2 regions of the Lysinibacillus sp. NPDC097868 genome follow, and region 2 is predicted to be linked to the other one. Evidence: riboswitches for the same ligand, from Rfam matches in the RefSeq annotation. Region 2 holds a riboswitch; the other holds the start of a gene.
What was found. A riboswitch is a leader RNA that binds a small molecule or an ion and turns the genes downstream of it on or off. The one in region 2 is predicted to bind FMN.
Positions count from the first base shown of each region.

Region 1: linked by a shared signal. The riboswitch ahead of ACIQXJ_RS12105 (ECF transporter S component) and the one ahead of ribE (riboflavin synthase) in region 2 are both predicted to bind FMN.

Region 1 is NZ_JBIWBS010000001.1:2,435,214-2,438,640, reverse strand. It holds gene ACIQXJ_RS12110 (RNA polymerase subunit sigma) at 1-597, shown strand, start outside; FMN riboswitch at 835-1,029, shown strand; gene ACIQXJ_RS12105 (ECF transporter S component) at 1,257-1,844, shown strand; gene ACIQXJ_RS12100 (sodium-dependent transporter) at 1,992-3,338, shown strand.
Region 2 is NZ_JBIWBS010000001.1:2,145,261-2,148,687, forward strand. It holds partial or broken gene ribB (3,4-dihydroxy-2-butanone-4-phosphate synthase) at 1-502, opposite strand, end outside; gene ribE (riboflavin synthase) at 561-1,199, opposite strand; FMN riboswitch at 1,356-1,481, opposite strand; FMN riboswitch at 1,601-1,726, opposite strand; gene uvrA (excinuclease ABC subunit UvrA) at 2,019-3,427, opposite strand, start outside.

The DNA.
Region 1 (3,427 bases), 290 kb from region 2:
GAAGAAGGTGAGACGCTAGTTCACGTCTTACCTAAAAAAAATGATTACGATGTAGCTTCAGCTTCCGTAACAAAATATTTAAGCTCACTAAAAGATACTTTTTCCGACTCTGAATATAAAGCGATATCGGTAAAAAATAAAGATGGTACTCCTTATGAATTTTCGCAGGTTGGTGAGCCAAGTGAGCCTATGCAGTTAACGAAAGATAATCATTACAATTATTATTTATATACAGAAGAAAATGGGACTGAATATTTATCGCCCGACTTCCACCAAACATATCCTACTGTTACAGAGGCACTTATCGCCATGCAAGATAAAAAAGATGATATTTATGTACCCGTAATCCCTGAAAATGTAACGTACACAGTGAAAGAAGAAGAGGGTGGTGTTGTCATCACATTTGACGCACCTCTGGATTTGATGACAATGGATGCAGTGCGGGCAACGCAATTAATAGAGGCCATGATGCTGACAGCTTCAAGTTTTGATAAAAAGCTACGCTTAGATAACGTCGTACAGGATAGTTGGGAAGGTTTTGATTTAACAAATTTTTTACCGATACCTGTAGGTGCAAATAAACAAACTATGCAGTAACAAAGAAAAACAGCTATCTTTTATGAGGTAGCTGTTTTTTTATGAGTTGTTTCCGCATCATCAGAATACTGGTGGCTGGTGGGTGCGGAATTCTAATGCTAAAACGCGGAATCCATTGCTCGTGGCTGAATTTATAGAAGCATTCATTAAAACATACAAATTTAATCGGAATTTTTTAAGCAGAAGTATTTACTTTTGTGTCATAAAATATTATAGTTAATTTATAAAATAATATTGATTCATCTTCGGGGCAGGGTGAAAATCCCGACCGGCGGTAATAGAGTTGTAAATCGCTAGTGTTGTACAAAACTACATTAGCTCGCATGATTTACTAATGGCTCTTCAGCCCGCGACCTGTGCAAAGATTTTTTGCATGGCTGACTTGGTGCGATTCCAAGGCCGACAGTATAGTCTGGATGGGAGAAGATGAAGGTACGATCGTCATTCGTTGTTACGAATTAAGCTATGTGCGAGCGTTTTTTTCAGTGTGTCTATTGATTACACTGTTTGCACAAAAAATAGCTAGTGATGGCGTTATTTAATCATGCCTTTTCTCCCTTATGCTGATGTGCATAAGGGTTTTTTCGTGAAAAAACAATCGATTACGTCGTAACCTTTCTTCTTGCAAGATTGAATCAGCAAAGAGGAGAGAGTTTTCAATGAAGAAAAATATCAAACTTCAATCGTTTATTACGATTGGTATGCTAAGTAGTATTTCGTTTTTATTAATGCTTTTTAATTTCCCAATTCCGCCGTTCCCAGCATTTTTAGAGGTGGATTTCAGTGATATGCCTGCTTTACTTGCAGCCATCACAATGGGACCAGTTGCGGGTATTTTAGTAGAACTATTTAAAAATATATTGGATTGGATTTTCTCGGGTACACCTACAGGGGTTCCAGTTGGGCATATTGCAAACTTTGTGACAGGTATATTATTTATTTTACCAGTATCATTTGTTTTTAACCGATTTAAAACAATTGCGGGTCTTGTCGGAGGTTTGGCAACAGGAACAATTGTTATGGCAGTAGGAATGAGCTTTTTAAATTACGCAGTATTTTTACCGATGTACACTTATTTCTTAGGTATGGAGCCAGTAGTTGGCGATTCATTATATAAAATGATTATTGCAGGTATTTTGCCATTTAATATCGTAAAAGGTGTTCTATTAACAGCGATCATGGCGTTACTGTTCACAACGATGCGTAGATGGATTGAACAACAACGTACAATGTATTTATCAAAATAATAAATTAAGCCTCGAGTTTATTCATACTCGGGGTTTTTTGTTTGTAGATCTAATAGCATGCTGGAATCTTCAGGAATTGACTAGTCTAAATTACTATTTTAATGTACAATTAATGTGAGATTAGTTAGATTTGAGGAGATTGAAGAGATGAGTGAAAACAATGGACAATGGTCCAGTAAGTTAGGTTTTATTTTAGCATCGGCGGGTGCTGCGATTGGACTAGGAGCGATATGGAAGCTACCATATGTCACAGGGCAAAGTGGTGGCGGCGCATTTTTCCTTATATTTGTGGTGTTCACTTTGTTGATTGGCCTACCAATGTTATTATCCGAGTATATTTTAGGGCGTGGTACGCAATCTGAGGCGATCACAGCCTATAAAAAGGTTGTTCCAACAAAACCTGCTTGGGCTTGGGTTGGGCGCATGGGTGTACTTGGCTGTTTTCTATTATTAACCTTTTACAGTGTTGTAGGGGGCTGGATATTTATTTATAGTGGCTTAGGTGTATCTGGGGCTGTTATTGATTCAACGGTTAATCCAAGTGAGTTATTTGGAAAAATTATTAGTACTCCGTGGATTACGTTACTAGGTTTAGCGTTATTTACACTGGCAAATGTACTTGTCATTTCGCTAGGTGTACAAAACGGCATTGAAAAAGCAAATAAGTGGATGATGCCATTATTATTTGTTATGTTTATCGTTCTTGTTATTCGTGCATTAACATTAGACGGGGCAATGGAGGGTGTGAAATTCTTCTTATGGCCAGACTTTACAAATATAACAGGTAAAGCGTTATTAGAGGCGTTAGGGCAGTCATTCTTTGGTTTGGCAGTAGGGTTCTCTTGTTTGGTTACATATAGTTCGTATTTGAAAAAGGATGTTAGTTTACCGAACTCAGCAGGCTCAGTAGTTATACTGACTGTGCTCGTATCATTTTTAGCAGGACTAGCTATTTTCCCTGTAGTGTTTGCCTTTGATTTAGAGCCACAGGCTGGGCCTGGCTTATTATTTATGGTGCTACCGACAGCATTTAGTCAAATGCCTTTTGGTGAAGTATTTTTAGCGCTGTTTTTATTACTGTTTTTATTTGCGACGTTAACATCATCATTTAGTTTATATGAAATTATTGTTGCGGCATTTATGGAGAAGTGGCATATGTCACGTTCAGTCTTAACGTTCCTGCTGGGGGTTATTGTCTTTATTGCTGCCATTCCATCGGCATTATCATCTAGTTTGTTAGCGGATGTATCCATTTTTGGAAAGTCGATTTTTGATGCTACTGATTATTTAGTGTCCAATTTAATGCTACCGTTGGGCAACTTATTGATTGCGTTCTTTATTGCCTATGTAGTAGATAAAAGCTTTGTGAAAAAGGAATTGCTTATGGGAAGTCAAATGGGGCAGGGGTTTTATAAGACTTATCGCGTGTTAATGTTAGTAGTCGTACCAATCGTTATTATCGTTGTTTTATTAAATATGCTTTTACAAAAATAATTGAAGAATGCAATTGTGTGAGTGCCTGTCACTCGCAGACACAATAGAAGCCGCAACACTCGCTATCGCGCGATATGTTGCGGCTTCTT
Region 2 (3,427 bases):
CATCATCCCCCATGATTTCACAAATAACGCCTGCTTGTATGCTTTGGCAAAGCTTTGCTAAATCGATCGTAGCCTCCGTATGCCCTCTACGTTCTAAAACACCATTTTCCTTTGCTATAAGGGGAAATACATGCCCAGGTCTACGAAAATCTGTTGCTTGCGCTTGTGAGTCTAGCATTTTCTGAATCGTCAAAGCGCGTTCAAAGGCGCTAATGCCTGTTTTTGTATCTTTATAATCAATACTTACGGTAAATGCCGTTTGGTGATGGTCCGTATTATTTACGACCATTGGATGCAACGCTAATTGTTGTGCAAGACGCTGTGAAATTGGCGTACAAATAAGCCCTCTTCCATATGTGGCCATAAAGTTTATCGTTTCTGGTGACATAAACTCCGCAAGGGCAAGTAAATCCCCTTCATTTTCACGGTCTTCATCATCCACGACAACAATCATTTTGCCTTGTTTTAAATCTGCAATTGCTTCTTCAATTGAATGTAGCAAAATTGCCACCTCCTAATAAACTTTCATTTCCTGTACGTTCTATACTTTCAAAGACAGATTAAAACCCATGCTTCGCTAAGTAATCTTTTGTAATGGTCGGTGATTGCTGACCACGCAGTAGCTGTTGAATAATGTATTTACCAACTAAATCGGTTTCAATATTGACTGGTGATCCAACATTTTTTGTTCCTAATACTGTTTCCTTGTATGTGTGCGGAATAAGCGCTACGGTGACGCTGTTTTTTTCCACATGGAAGAGCGTTAAACTCGTTCCATCAATTGTGATTGAACCTTTAGGAATACAATAGCTAGTTATCTCCTCTGAAAGTTCTATATCAATGTATACTGCATTGGCCATTGGACGTTTGCGTACTATTTTTCCCACTCCGTCAACATGCCCTGAAACAAAATGACCACCAAAACGTCCGTTTGCAGGCATTGCACGCTCTAAATTTACTGCATTACCAACCCTGAGTTGCTGCAAATTTGTAGCTTTCACTGTTTCAGGCATTACGTCCATTGTCATTTCCTGCTCATTATAATGTGTAACTGTCAAACACACGCCATTGACAGCTATACTATCTCCAAGCTTCATGTCCGATACTATTTTTGGCGAAATAACAGTTATTTTCATACTTTGGCTATTGTTTTGCAAGGTTTTAATTGTACCAACATCCTCAATAATACCTGTAAACATTTTCCCACCTACTTTCTAATTTTAAATTTTGACCTGTAATTGCCTAAACGAGACAAATAAAAAACCCCATATAAAAATGGGGTTTGGGAGTTCTCATTCATAAGACGACACTAAATAAACCTAATGGCTATAAATTTTTCCACAGGTTACCATCTCATCGTTCTTCTCCCATCCAGACTATAACTGTCGGTTTTGGATTTGCACCAAATCAGCTTGCGCTCACGGACTTTGAATTGCTTCATCACCGCCGATTGGGAATTTCACCCTACCCCGAAGAACAGATTACTATTATATTTTTAACTAAATAAAAAACTCCCCAACGAATGCGATGGGAAGTGGTTTTGTATATAAGCGTAGCCAAATAGACCTTTTAAAATCCTATGAATTTAAAAAGCTTATACTATACCCTTCTCCCATCCAGACTGTAACTGTCGGTTTTGGATTTGCACCAAATCAGCTTGCGCTCACGGACTTTGAATTACTTCATCACCGCCGATTGGGAATTTCACCCTACCCTGAAGGATATGTTTATTTAGTTACTTCATACGATAACATTATTTTAATACATTATCCACTTAAAATTTTTTAATAGCTATTTTGTGTAGTTTAATTGCCTTGGCACAATCCAAATGTGCAAATTAAAACAACCAGTTAACAATTGAGCGTATTAAGGAGCTAGTGACTTTGGGGATAATTTAAAATTAGTAACGTCGAATGAAATTTTGAAGGATTCATAAATAAATACGCTCTTTTAGTAGAAGGTCGTTCAGTAGCCTTCATCTTAACTAAAAGAGCGTATTCTCTTTTTATTAAATGTAATTAGAACTCTTCGGCGAGTACTTCTTTCAGAAACATCCCCGTATAGGAATCCGATACTTTTGCCACTTGTTCCGGCGTTCCTTCAGCTACAAGCTTTCCACCTGCGGCTCCTCCTTCAGGTCCAATATCGATAACCCAATCAGATTCACGGATTAATTCTAGACTATGTTCGACGACGATAACGGTATTGCCCGCGCACACAAGTCTGTTTAATAAAGCATGTAGCAGTTTAATATCAGATGGATGAAGACCCGTCGTAGGTTCGTCCAATAAATAAAGCGTGTGGTTTTTGGATGCTTTACTTAATTCGTTTGCCAGCCTAATACGCTGTCCTTCACCGCCAGATAAAGTTTTGACCGATTGTCCCCATTGAAGATAACCCAACCCTACCTCACATAGCATTTCAATCATGCGTGAAATCTTTGTTTCCGATTTCAAAATTGGTAAGCTCTCCTCCACAGACATATTTAGCAAATCCGAAATGGAGTACCCTTCATATTTAACTTGCAACACTTCGTCAGTAAATCTTTTACCTTTGCAGTTTGTACATGTCACTTCTATATCTGCTAGGAAGTCCATATCTACTGATAGTACACCTAAACCTTGGCATGTTTCACATCGTCCACCCGGAGAGTTAAATGAGAAATGCTTTGAAGTTAAGTCTCTTTCTTTTGCTTCTGGTAATCCTGCAAACAATTTGCGGAGGTGCGTAAAGACATCCGTATAGGTAGCGACATTAGAGCGCTGTACTCTTCCCATTGGCGATTGGTCAAAAATAACGATATTTTCGATATGTTCTAACCCACTAATTTCCTTACAACCTGTTTGGGCAAGGTTTTTCGATTTTCCTTGCGCAAGAATGTCGAAAACAAGCGTGGATTTCCCCGAACCTGAAACGCCTGTTACTGACACGAGACAGCCCAATGGAATAGAAACAGTAGGGATGTCGACATTTCGAAGTTTTGCTTGTTGAATAGTGATATGTTGTCCATTTCCCTCCCTACGAACTCGAACAGGAGAAGGGGAACATTCTTCTACTAGATAAGCTCCAGTCACTGATTGCCCATTTAACATTAAATCATCCAGACTGCCTTCACCTACAACAGTACCACCATGTATTCCCGCACCAGGACCAATATCAATGATATGATCTGCAGCATGCATCATCTCAACATCATGCTCGATAACTAGTACAGTATTACCTAAATCACGTAATTGCTGAAGCACTCGAATGAGACCTGCTGTATCCTTTGCATGAAGACCAGTTGTCGGTTCATCCAAAATATACAGAACGCCAGTTAAAGCGGAACCAAGTATGGTAGCAAGTCGTAAACGTTGCGTTTCTCCTCCTGACAATGATACCGTCTGACGGTTTAATGAAAGGTACCCAAGTCCAACATCGATAAGCC